One region of the Ruminococcus sp. RTP21359st1_H3_RTP21359_211015 genome, then DNA from elsewhere that is predicted to be linked to it. Evidence: predicted binding sites of a transcription regulator. Region 1 holds the regulator's gene; the other holds the start of a gene.
The links. The regulator LexA, encoded in region 1, represses DNA repair genes until DNA is damaged. The targets are predictions, from matches to a motif close to CNAACANNTGTTNG.

Region 1 (6,065 bases):
TGAATAAACAACAAGAGCGGCAACAGCAAAAATAGTCAGAAGCTTAACAAATCTTGATCTTTTCGGCTTTGGATTTTTTTTAGCAGCGTCCTTTTCAGCGTCAGCCGTTTCGGACGTTTTATTTTTAAAACCTAGCATTGCGTACTCCTTTTTTGATTACAAAACCGACCTTTCCATAAGCAATACCCCAATAACTGTCATGAGGCGTTACCTATACTCTTTTCTATTATACACTAATTAAAAGAGAGTTTTCAAGTGCTTTTAGAAGTTTTTTTTTGCAGAGAGGAAATTTTGCACTTTTTCACAAAACAGTCCCTGAAACCGTCTGCTCTTTTGGTAATAAATTTAACCACAGGCGAAAACGTTTTAGCAAATAGTTTTCTGATGATCGAAAAAAGGCTCCTCAGCACGGATATAACAGCGTTTCCTACAGTAAGATGTTCTATTACAGAGCCTGTTAGCATACCGACTAAAACAAACCCTCTTATAGCCCCCGTCAGCCCGGTGCAAAATGTGAAAAGTGCAAAGCCGTAAAGAAATGTGTAAATGATATCCTCAAAAAAGGTGAGTATCTTCCCATGTGGCAAAGCCACCCTGAATACCCTGAAAATATCATATAAAAGCCCCAGCCCGCAGCCCAGAACCACAGACAGCAAAAAAAGCTCCCTTTCAAGCTCTATGCTTAACTGCATCTTTTCCATTTATCTTTCCCCTTTCTCCAACCTTTTGCACCATGCAATGACATTGCATATACTTTTGGCTTAAAAGCCGCCCGAATACACACCCCCCCACTTGTAGGGGCGAACAGCGTTCGCCCGCCTGTTCGCAGTTTTTTCGGTTAATAGCTATCCAACAAAAATGCGGATATACCGACCACAATTAGCGGTCAGCCAACGGGTGACCTAAGGTCGCCCTTACATATGTTATCTGAATATCTTTCCTATCGCCGAGAGCTTTTTCTTTCTGTCCTTTTCTCCATAAACCAAAGCCCAGATATCTCCCTCCACGGAAACATCTCCCGACTCAACGCTTATTTCGTTTATGTGCAGGTCTTTGCCTTTTATCGTCAGCTCTCCAAGCTGTGTGAAAAGCCTTATCTCATCCTCGTCAAAGCTGTCAACGTCCGTCACGCCCGAAAGCTGTAAACGCTGTCTGTTTTCAAGAATGGCATTGTGCCTGCCCTGAGTATCATTCATAAAAGCACCCCCTGATATTTTTCTTATCTATGTATATTCGCTCCGTGTAAAAATATTTCTCTGAAAACGTTTTATATCCTTGACAAAAACGCCTTGAAAAGCTAAAATAAACATATGCAAAAAAACATAGTATCGAAAGGATATGAAAAAATGGCAGAGAATAAAAAGCTTATAACAGCAGATAACAGCTTTCTTACTTATATGGGCAGAATAGACTTTTCCGACAAAACACGCCCTGAGTTTTATTACGCAGGCTCAAATGTAAAAATGACTTTCACAGGCACAAGCGTATCCGCCGTGATAAAAAACCATAAGTATTTCAACATTCAGGAGCTTGGCTTTGTTATCGACGGCAAAGAGGGCAAGGTGACTTTCGATAAAAATGACGAGGATATCACCCTTGATATCGCTTGTGACCTTGAAAAAGGCACTCATACCGTCACCCTTTTTAAAAGGCAGGACGCTTCCCATTACTTTGAGTTCGTTGGCTTTGAGATAGACAGCGACGGAGAAGTTCTTGAAAATCCTCCTCTCCCTGCAAGAAAAATAGAATGCTATGGCGACTCTGTTTCTGCAGGCGCAGTGTGCGAGGCAGTTGACTTTGTTGCAAGCTGTGACCCTGAGGATCATCAGGGAGTATACGATAACGCATGGCATAGCTATGCAATGATAACAGCAAGAAACCTTGGCGCACAGATCCATAATATCGCACAGGGCGGTATCGCAATTTTCGACAACACCGGCTATTATCATGCCCCGAATTATATCGGCATGGAGTCTGTATACAATAAGCTTTGCTATTTCCCAGAGGGCGCAAAGGGCGTAACGCCTTGGGATTTTGAGAATTATACCCCTGACGTTGTGCTTTTTGCAGTGGGTCAGAACGACCCTCATAACGAGGGTCACGAGGATTTCGATATCGCCGACCCTGACTACAGAGCAAAGTGGAAAAATGCCTACAAGAGCATTATCCTTGACCTTAGAAGCAAGTATCCAAACGCAACATTTGTGCTTCTGCTGACAGTTCTCTGCCACGGTGAGGAGTGGGATAAAGCCGTTGACGAGATAGCAAACGAGCTTAATGACGAGAAGATAACACATTTCATGTTCACAAGAACAGGCAAGGCGACACCTGGTCACCCAAGACTTCCTGAGCAGTATGAAATGGCGGAGGAGCTTACAGCTTATCTCTCAAACATGGGCGATAAAATTTGGGGCTAAAAGCTAAAAGATAGAAATAATAGGGCGAACAGCACTCCCCCTACACAGGCTTTAAAAGCATCTGTAGGGGCGAACACTGTTCGCCCGTTTTTTACGCAAACTTATCGTTTCTGTGCGTCATTATTGCACTTATTATCCTGCTATAGTCAGCTTAAATCCTGCTGTTCTGCCGCCTGCCTGTCAAGCTCCATGCGGTAAGCAGAAAGTATCTCTCCCTCTATCTCATTGCGAAGCTCGCTGTCGATGGGGTGAACGATATCACGGAAAACTCCGTTGTCATCACGGCGGCTGGGCATAGCCACAAAAAGTCGCTCCTCCCCTTGCACTATCTTGATATCATGTACCGCAAAACTGCCGTCAAAGGTCAGGCTCACAACGGCTCTGAGCTTGCCCTCGTTTATAAATCTTCTGAATTTTACCTCTGTTATAGTCATTTTCATGCGTCCTTTCTTGTGATGTAATGCCTGTAGTAATATTTTTGCCTCTTTTTTTGAAAAATAATCAAAAAGGGGTTTATTTTTTTTTAGAAATGTTATATAATAAAATAAACATACATTCTGAATTATCTATTATTCTAAGGAGTATTATAAAGATGATAACAAATGAGATCTTGAAAAATATAAAGCACGTTCATTTTATCGGTATAGGCGGCTCTGGTATGTACCCTCTGGTGCAGATATTCCATTCAAAGGGATATTTCATCACAGGCTCAGACAATAACGAAACCGAAACTCTTGAAGCCGTAAGAAAGCTTGGCATCGAAGTTTTCCTCGGTCAGAAAGCCGAGAATATCAAGGGTGCAGACCTTATAATCTATACCGCCGCAATAATGGCAGATAACCCTGAGCTTATCGCCGCAAAAGCAAGCGGTGCCATATGCTGTGAAAGAGCCGAGATACTTGGACTTGTCACAAGCTGGTATACGAACGCTCTTTGCGTTTCAGGCACTCACGGAAAGACCACAACTTCTTCCATGCTCACACAGATATTCGTTCAGGAGGGTACTGACCTTTCCTGCGTTATAGGCGGAAAGCTCCCAAGCATAGGCGGCTCAGGCAAGGCAGGCTCATCACAGACTATGGTCTGTGAATCCTGTGAGTTCGAGGATCATTTTCTCAGACTTTTCCCTGACGTTTCAATTATCCTTAACGTTGACGCAGACCACCTTGAGTATTTCAAGAATATTGAAAATATCATAAAGTCTTTCCATAAGTTCGCAACCATGGCTTCAAAAGCCGTTATCTATAATGGCGACGACGCAAATACTCTGAAAGCCGTTGAGGGTGTCGACAAGGAAATGATATCCTTCGGCTGGGATAAGAAAAACGATTATTCTGCCGTTATAAAGTCCAAAAAAGGCTTGCAGACACGCTTTGAACTTTATTATAAGGGCGAGTTTGTCAGAGAGCTTACTATCCATGTTCCTGGCGACCATAACGTCATGAACGCCCTTGCAGCTATCGCCTCCGCAAGATATTCAGGCGTTTCATGGGAGGGTATCGAAAAGGGACTTGATACTTTCTTTGGCGCAATAAGACGTTTCGAGAAGATAGCCGAGGTCAAGGGCGTTACTATCGTTGACGATTACGCTCACCACCCAAAGGAGATCGAGTGTACACTGAAAGCCGCAAAGGGTCTTGATTTCAACAGAGTGTGGGCAGTTTTCCAGCCTTTCACCTATTCAAGAACAAAGATACTCATGAACGATTTTGTGAAAGCGCTTTCTATTGCAGATATTGCCGTTGTAACGGATATCATGGGAAGCCGTGAGAAAAATACCGACGGTGTTTATGCTGAACAGCTTGCAGAGAAGATACCGAATGCAGTTTGGTTCAAGACCGACCACGAGCTTGTTGACAAGCAGACTGCACAGCAGAAGGAATATAACTTCTCACAGTGTATCGACTATATAAAGAAAAACTGCAAGGAGGGCGACCTTGTTATAACTCTTGGCTGCGGAGATGTCTATAAGCTTGCAAAAAGGCTTGCAAAAGAGCTTTAGGTTTAGAAGATAAAGATTTATTGATATAACAGAAAGGACGGAGCTATGAGAAAAGTAACCGAGAACGAGAAAATGGTATTCGAGTTCATAAAGGATCGCATAGAAGAGGGATATCCGCCGACAGTTAGGGAGATTTGTGCGGAATTTGGCTTTAAGTCTACCTCAACAGCCCATAGATATATAAATAATCTCACCGCAAAAGGTCTTCTTGAAAAGGGAAATAACCAGAACAGAGCCATAAGGCTCACAGGCGGCAACGGCATGAAGATCCCCCTTGTGGGAACTGTCACCGCAGGTATCCCTATCACTGCCATTGAGGAGATAACAGACTATATAAGCTTCCAGCCTGCAAGGCATTACAGCAATCCGCTTTTTGCCCTAAAGGTAAGGGGAGAGTCCATGATAAACGCCGCTATCCTTGACGGAGATATGGTAGTTATAGAGCAGACCCCATATGCAGAAAACGGCGATATAGTCTGCGCACTTGTTGACAACGAGTCAGCTACCATAAAGACTTTCTATAAAGAGGACGGCCATTACAGACTGCAGCCTGAAAATGACACCATGGACCCTATCATAGTAGACGAAGTAAGCATACTTGGCAAGGTTGTGGGCGTTGTAAGATATCTGTAAATATAGATAAAGAAGATTTGTAGGGGCGAACAGCGTTCGCCCGTGTCATTAAAGAAAACGGGCGGATAGTCCAACATAGAGATAGAAAAAACTTCGACAAACAAAACAGTTCTAAGTGTGTAAAGGATTGGTAATAATGAGCAGACATTGTACATTCTGCGGTTCTAAGCTGGAGGACGGAGCTAAGATATGCACCAACTGCGGAAAAATGGTACCTATCGCCCCATCGGCCCAAAGACGTGGCGAGCAGGAGTTTATAGACCGTTCAAGGATACAGGGCATACCGAAGCGTGTTTACGAACACCCGAAAAGAGCCGAAGCAGAGGAAAGAATGCGACGAGAGCAGGAAGCTCGCAGGGTAAAGCGTGTAAGAGAGACAGACCGAAACAGAGAAATGAGTGCGGCAGACTATAGGCGCACTCCAACTGAACATTCAAGCAGCGGCAAAGAGAATTATGGTAAGGGCAAAAAGATACTAAAGACTCTGTTTAAGATCATAGTGGTAATACTGGTGATATATTTTGTGATCGCCTTTGTGAGAATATTCAGCGTAAGACATTCCACATACGATTTCGATACCGAAATGAAATTGGCAAGCGAAAATTACGGTGAAGCCGTTGACGCATATTTCAAAGACGGCAAGTGGAAATATAACATCTTTAAAAATCAGGTGTCCTATGAGGGAACTTCCGAAAGTGGCGACGATTATGTTATGATATTCGGCAAGAATGACGGTCAGACTGTCGTAAGGCAAATGACAAAGAACAGCAAGAAGGTCGCTTCTGACAGCATAATGAACGATGTCATGGGAATGTTCATGTTCGAGAAAAAGGTCACAGGATAAAAAAATAAGCGCATAATTATGTAGTTATTTGTAGTGGCGAACAGTGTTCGCCCGCATTTTGACACGCATTATAAAACGAAACGGACGAAGTAAAAAAGCTTCGTCCGTTTATTGCTTTGTAGGGGATCGGCGCAATTTCTGCATTGCAGAAATGCGACGTCCCACTTTT
Region 2 (6,065 bases), on a different contig from region 1:
GCTGTTGTGACCCCAGTTTCACAGCATGGTCAGCTTTCTGTAAAGGGTGCGAATATTGTTGACAAGAACGGCAAGATATTCAAGATAAAGGGTATGTCAACTCACGGCATCATGTGGGAAGATTTCTCCGATATCCTTACAAAGGACTCTCTTAAAGTGCTGAGAGATGACTGGAAGGTCAACACTATAAGAATTGCAATGTACACAGAAGAATGGGGTGGCTACTGCACCGAGAACGGCAAGTATCAGGCACAGGCAAAGCAGAAAGTCAAGACAGGCGTTGAGAACGCAAAGTCTCTTGGAATGTATGCTATAATCGACTGGCACGTTCTCAATGACCAAAACCCTAACAACCACAAAAATGAAGCTATCAAGTTCTTCACAGAAATGGCTAAGACCTACAAGAACTACAATAACGTTATTTATGAGATCTGCAACGAGCCTAACGGCGGTGTAACATGGACAGGCGGCATAAAAAGTTACTGCCAGAGCGTTGTAAGCGCTATCAGAAAATACGACAGTGACGCTATCATAATTTGCGGTACAGGCACATGGAGTCAGGACATAGATCAGGTGCTTGGCAACAAGCTTTCAGACAAAAACTGCGTTTATGCTCTTCACTTCTATGCAAACTCTCACACTGATTGGCTGAGAAACAGACTTAAGAACTGCTACAACAAGGGACTTCCTGTTCTTGTATCTGAGTTCGGAACTTGCGACGCAAGCGGAAACGGCGGATATAACTCAGCAGAAAGCACAAAATGGCTCAAGCTTCTCGACTCACTAAAAGTGGGCTACATAAACTGGTCAGCCTGCGGAAAGAGCGAAACGGCTTCCGCATTCGTTAGCGGTACGAACCTCAAAGCTATAAAGAGCGGCACTTCACAGCTCACAGCAAGCGGCAAGTTCATTCGTGATTGGTACAGAAACCACTGATAACACAAAAGACCTCTCTTGGTGGGAGGTCTTTTTTTTGCACAGAAACTAACGATAAGCGGGCGACCCAAGGTCGCCTCTACACTATAAAAACAAAGCCGAGGGGCATTTACCTCTCGGCTATTGTTATTTTATATCATATCACAAAGAACAGTGCCGTTCTTATAACGGCTGTAAAAAGCATAGCATAGAACGATGTGCCAAGCAAAAGCTGATTTGCCCAGAATATATCGTTAGGCTCGCATGGCTTTAGATTTCTGCCTATAACAGGCTTTCTTACAAGCTGTCCGCCGTAATACTCATCACTGCCAAGCTGGATACCCAATGCACCTGCACACACCGACTGAGTTTGCGCTGAATTAGGACTAGGGGATTTTCTTCTGTCTTTTTTGTATACCTGAGAAGCGTTCTTGCTGTCAAGGTGAAGATAAGAAACGTTCATTTTCATAAGCAGAGCGGCTATTCTTGCAGGTATAAAGCTGAGAACGTCGTCCAGCTTTGCAGGAAATTTGCCGAAGTTTATGTATGTGTCTGTTTTATAGCCCACTGTGTTGTCGATAATATTCACTGTTCTGTAGAGTATTCCGCCCAGACCACCGAATATCGCAGACCAGAAAATAGGTGCGACCGCCCAATCTGTGGTGTTCTCTGCAACCGACTCCACCGTACTTTTTATAACAGCGTCAATGTTCATATCGTCGGTGTCACGGAATGTGACTTTTTTTACTTTACGCTGTGCCGAAGAAAGATTGCCTGCCCTTGCCGCACGCATTACGCCCCCTGCTGCAGTTTTAAGGGACTTTACAGAAAGCGCTGACCAGCACATTATGCCCTCGAGGAAGATGCCAAGTGCGGCATTTAGCTTATAGCCCACGAATAGAAGAAGCAATGCCACAGCGGCAACTATAAGAAGCACTATCACAGTCATCATAAGACCTGCCATACGCTGTGCTTCGGGGGTGTTTTTATAGCTGTTTCTGAAAGACTTATCAAGTTTTGCCACAAGCTTTTTTATAAAATACTGAGGATAGACCACTACTTCAGGGTCGCCAAGGAGCATATCCAGCGCAAAGCCAAGCGCAAGCGCCGCCAGTGAATTTATCAACATATATACATATCCTTTCTTCAGGCAATAATTACTTATGATAATTATATCACAACATTTTCTGATTTTCAATACCTTTATGCTCTGATTTTAAGGGATAAGGCACAAAAAAGGGCGGTCAGAGCCGCCCGAACAAAAGTCTTTCAAAAAAATCAGAAACTAAGGTGCGAACACTGTTTGCCCCTACACTGAATAGATATATCCATAAGCTTTTGTGATAACTATATTATTTGCATATCTCCGAAAGCTTTTCAAGCATAAGATCCATTTCCTCGTCTGTGCCGATAGTAATTCTCAGGAAGTTATCTATTCTCGGCTTGTTGAAATATCTCACGAAGATACCATTTTCACGGAGGTATGTGAAGATCTCCTTTGCAGAGAGCTTTTCATGCTGTGCAAAGAGAAAATTCGTTTCGCTGTCAAGGACGTTGAAGCCCATTTCACGCATTTTTTCCGCTGTTCTATCCCTTGTTGCCTTGACCTTTTCAACTGTCGCCTTGAAATAATCCTCGTCAGAAAGGCTTGCAACGGCAGTTTCTATGGCTATCTGGTCGAGAGGATAGGAATTGTATGAGTCCTTTACAGCCCGCATATAGCTGATAAGCTCAGCACTTGCAAAAGCCATGCCCACTCTCATGCCTGCAAGGGAACGTGACTTTGAGAAAGTCTGTGTTACAACGAGATTATCGTACTCTTTCACAAGCTCCACGCAGGAATATCTGCCGAAATCCACATATGCCTCGTCGATTATAACAATGCTGTCCTGATTGTTTTCAAGAAGTTCTCTTATAAATTTCTCACCCACACCAAGGCTTGTCGGAGCATTAGGGTTTGGTATAACAACGCCACCGTTAGGCTCTTTGAAATCCTCGATATTTATTACAAAATCATCGTCAACGCTCTTAGTCTTGTATGGTATCTTCAGAAGCTCACACCACACAGGATAGAACGAATAAGTTATATCAGGATAAAGTATAGGCTTATCAGAGTTGAAAAATGCTCTGAAAGCTGTGGCAAGCACATCGTCTGAACCGTTTCCGCAGAAAACATTTTCGCTATTCAGTCCCACACGCTCCGCAAGCGCCGTTCTCAGTGCAGAAGCATCAGCACTAGGGTATTTTCTAAGCTCTGCAATAGTTTTCCCCTCCAATATTGCCTTTACCTTTGGTGACGGCGGATAAGGGTTTTCATTTGCATTGAGCTTTATTATCTTATCGTTTTTAGGCTGTTCCCCTGCAACGTATGGCTCTATATTTATAAGGTTTTTTCTCCAAAGCTTTTCGCTCATTTTACATTATCCTCTCTATATTTTATCATAGTAAAGCATTAATATAAAATATTATAGCACATACCGCTTATGTTGTCAAATAAAAGCCGCCTAGTTTTCAAAGTAAGCCTGTATAGACTGCAAAACGCCGTCATAGTAATATGCGTTCACGCTCATGGAATCGCTCTTCCAATCAAGAAACTGATCTTTGCCGTTTCTGTCGCTGACCTCAGGTGTGCCGAGAATCGCAGCCATCTCCTCAGGAGTTGAATTTTTTGTTATACCGAATATTGAGCAGTCGCTTTCGGTGGTGAAACTCATTCTTATCTTATGGAGGGTATGATCGCTGTTGAGCCAGAAGTCGAAGATGATGATATTATCCACAGTCGAGCTTGTTTTTCCGTAGCAAAGAGCAGAATCGTATTCATCGTCAGGTGTATCCGCCATTTCTGCTCTTACATCATCAATAAGCTCATTGCCTGTGAAAACGTGGTCTATGCCCTTATAGCTAACGCTTATATCCTTAGGCAGAGCAGCGTCTGAAGTAAGGTCGAGGGTCTTGAGGTCATCATATACCTTTACTCTGTTCTCATCAGTGTTTACAGTGCTCTCGCCCGGTGTTGTTATGCCTGTATACTCAGATGTGAAAACAGCCTCTCCGTCTTTTTCGTGTATTTCTTCCTGCGGATAGTTTTTGCTGTAGTATGTGAAATCGGAAACCGAGAAGTAATCAAGCACTACGTCATACTCTTCGTAATTACTATATGTTTCCACCACGCCGAGTGAAATTGTATAGTCAACGTTCTCCCAATACATTGTATAGCATTTATAATCGTCCATGCCGTCATATTCGCTGTTCATATAAATGCTTGTAGGGCAGCCCATTTTGTCGATTATTTTATCAAGATCTTCTTTATTGCTGTAGTTGCCGTAGCTTTCATACTCCCAGTCGGAGGTATCCACAGCCTCTTCTAAAGGTATGGTAATGCTCCAGCTGTTTTCCTTGAGAATGTCAGCCACACTTGCGTCACGGTCAAATGGGTTTGCACTGGTAAGGTCGTAGTTTGTTTGGCTCTCATCTGATGAAACGAAGGTTATCTCAACGTCACTGTTTTCACCTATCATTTTATCAACGCTCATAATATCACTAGATCTGCCAATATCGTCGCCGTACATTTTCATATTGGCATTGCCGCCGTCTATGGCACTAAGGTCAACAGGCACTGATATTTTGCTGCCGAAAATATCCTGCGGCAAAGTATCTGACGGCGTGCCGCCCTGAAAGCTGTCTATCCAATATAAGTCGCTGTCTTTGTTATCCTTAGCGGTATCAGACACGTCTTCATCGCCCTTTGAAGCTGTGCTGTCATTTTGTGAAGAAGCAACAACAATATCATTATTATCATCGTCATCACTATTATTTGAACTAAGCATTACCGCCGCTGTGATACCTCCGCCCACAACTGCCACTGCACAAACGCCTGCTATAACCTTTGCTTTTACTGTTGAAAACATTCCTTTTCCTCCCGATATAGTTTTTGTTGATGTTACGCTATCGGGAACTGCATTAGCGGCTGAGGCTGAGCCTGTGAAAACGGTAAGTTTCGGAAGAACGGTGTTTGAAGCCTCTTTATTAAGAAGCTTTGAAAGAATAAATACAGGCACGACAGCATGAAGTCTGTCGTTGTTGTTTTCCTCGTATATAAGCACCGCCTCCTTTATCTTTTTTCTTGCGGCACTAAGGCGGGAAGTTACTGTACCTGTGGTGCAGTTCATTACCTCTGCTATCTCAGGCACTGTGAGCATATCGAAATAATACAGTATCACCGACTGTCTTTGCTCCTCTGTGAGAACAGTGTCGATAATATCCATTATTATCTTTCTTTTAGCGTCATTGCTCACATATTCCTCCGGGATAAGCCCCTCGTCAGGGATCTCCTCTATTATCTCCTCTGAGTTGTCCTCAGGGGCGGAATTGTTTCTAAAGTGCATTTTGCAGAGATTTATCCCTATCCTGTTTACCCATGCTGGAAAATTCTCAGGCTGTGCAAGAGTGCCAAGCTTTTGAAGGGCTTTAAGATAAGTTTCCTGAGTGATATCCTCTGCAAGCTGTGGGTCGCCAAGAAGCTTCAGACAGCTAAAATACACTGTTCTGCCCGTTTCTTCATAAAGCGCACCGAACGCCGCCTTGTTTCCCTGTGCCGCCTGCAATACAAGCTTTTTGATATCATCTTTTTCCATGTTTTTGACCTGCTCTTTCTTTCCGAATTGCCGTTTTCTCGTCCGCTGTTTTATCAGTCCCGACATTAGTTAGATGCAAAACGCAGACGATTTGTTGAGCAAATTCAAAATTTTCATATATAGTTTACATATAATTAATACTTATTATTATAATATTGCCGAAATAATTATATCACATAACAAAATGCCTGTCAACGAGCAAAAAATATCCCCCACAAATGTGAGGGATAGGTTTTTCAGAACATACCTGCAAGATACATTCTACTTTCATAAAGCTTTTTTGAATTTGTATCGAAGGCAAAATGATATCTGTAGAGAGGTGTTAGCCCTGCGGCATTTTTCTCGCCTAAAACATATGCAACGAAAACATCAGGGTCAGTGTCGCTGTTCACACAGTATGTTCCGCTCATTGACATATCGCCCTGTGAGTAAACATAGGAAAGATAGTTTCCTGAAATGCTGTTCTCGCCCTTTGAGATGCCCTGAGAAGCAAGCATCTCCTGCACTGATCGTGCT

Region 2: cbiB (adenosylcobinamide-phosphate synthase CbiB) is a predicted target of LexA. The motif match lies at 2,171-2,184, and genes of this name have one in related genera.

Annotation. Positions count from the first base shown of each region.
Region 1 is NZ_JBDGDD010000008.1:93,939-100,003, forward strand. It holds gene AB5Z01_RS05015 (septum formation initiator family protein) at 1-138, opposite strand, end outside; gene yabQ (spore cortex biosynthesis protein YabQ) at 252-701, opposite strand; gene yabP (sporulation protein YabP) at 924-1,196, opposite strand; gene AB5Z01_RS05030 (GDSL-type esterase/lipase family protein) at 1,347-2,417, shown strand; gene spoVG (septation regulator SpoVG) at 2,564-2,851, opposite strand; gene murC (UDP-N-acetylmuramate--L-alanine ligase) at 3,010-4,419, shown strand; gene lexA (transcriptional repressor LexA) at 4,465-5,052, shown strand; gene AB5Z01_RS05050 (zinc-ribbon domain-containing protein) at 5,189-5,896, shown strand.
Region 2 is NZ_JBDGDD010000006.1:7,382-13,446, reverse strand. It holds gene AB5Z01_RS03690 (cellulase family glycosylhydrolase) at 1-936, shown strand, start outside; gene cbiB (adenosylcobinamide-phosphate synthase CbiB) at 1,073-2,044, opposite strand; gene hisC (histidinol-phosphate transaminase) at 2,268-3,329, opposite strand; gene AB5Z01_RS03675 (RNA polymerase sigma factor) at 3,420-5,549, opposite strand; gene AB5Z01_RS03670 (RNA polymerase sigma factor) at 5,786-6,065, opposite strand, start outside.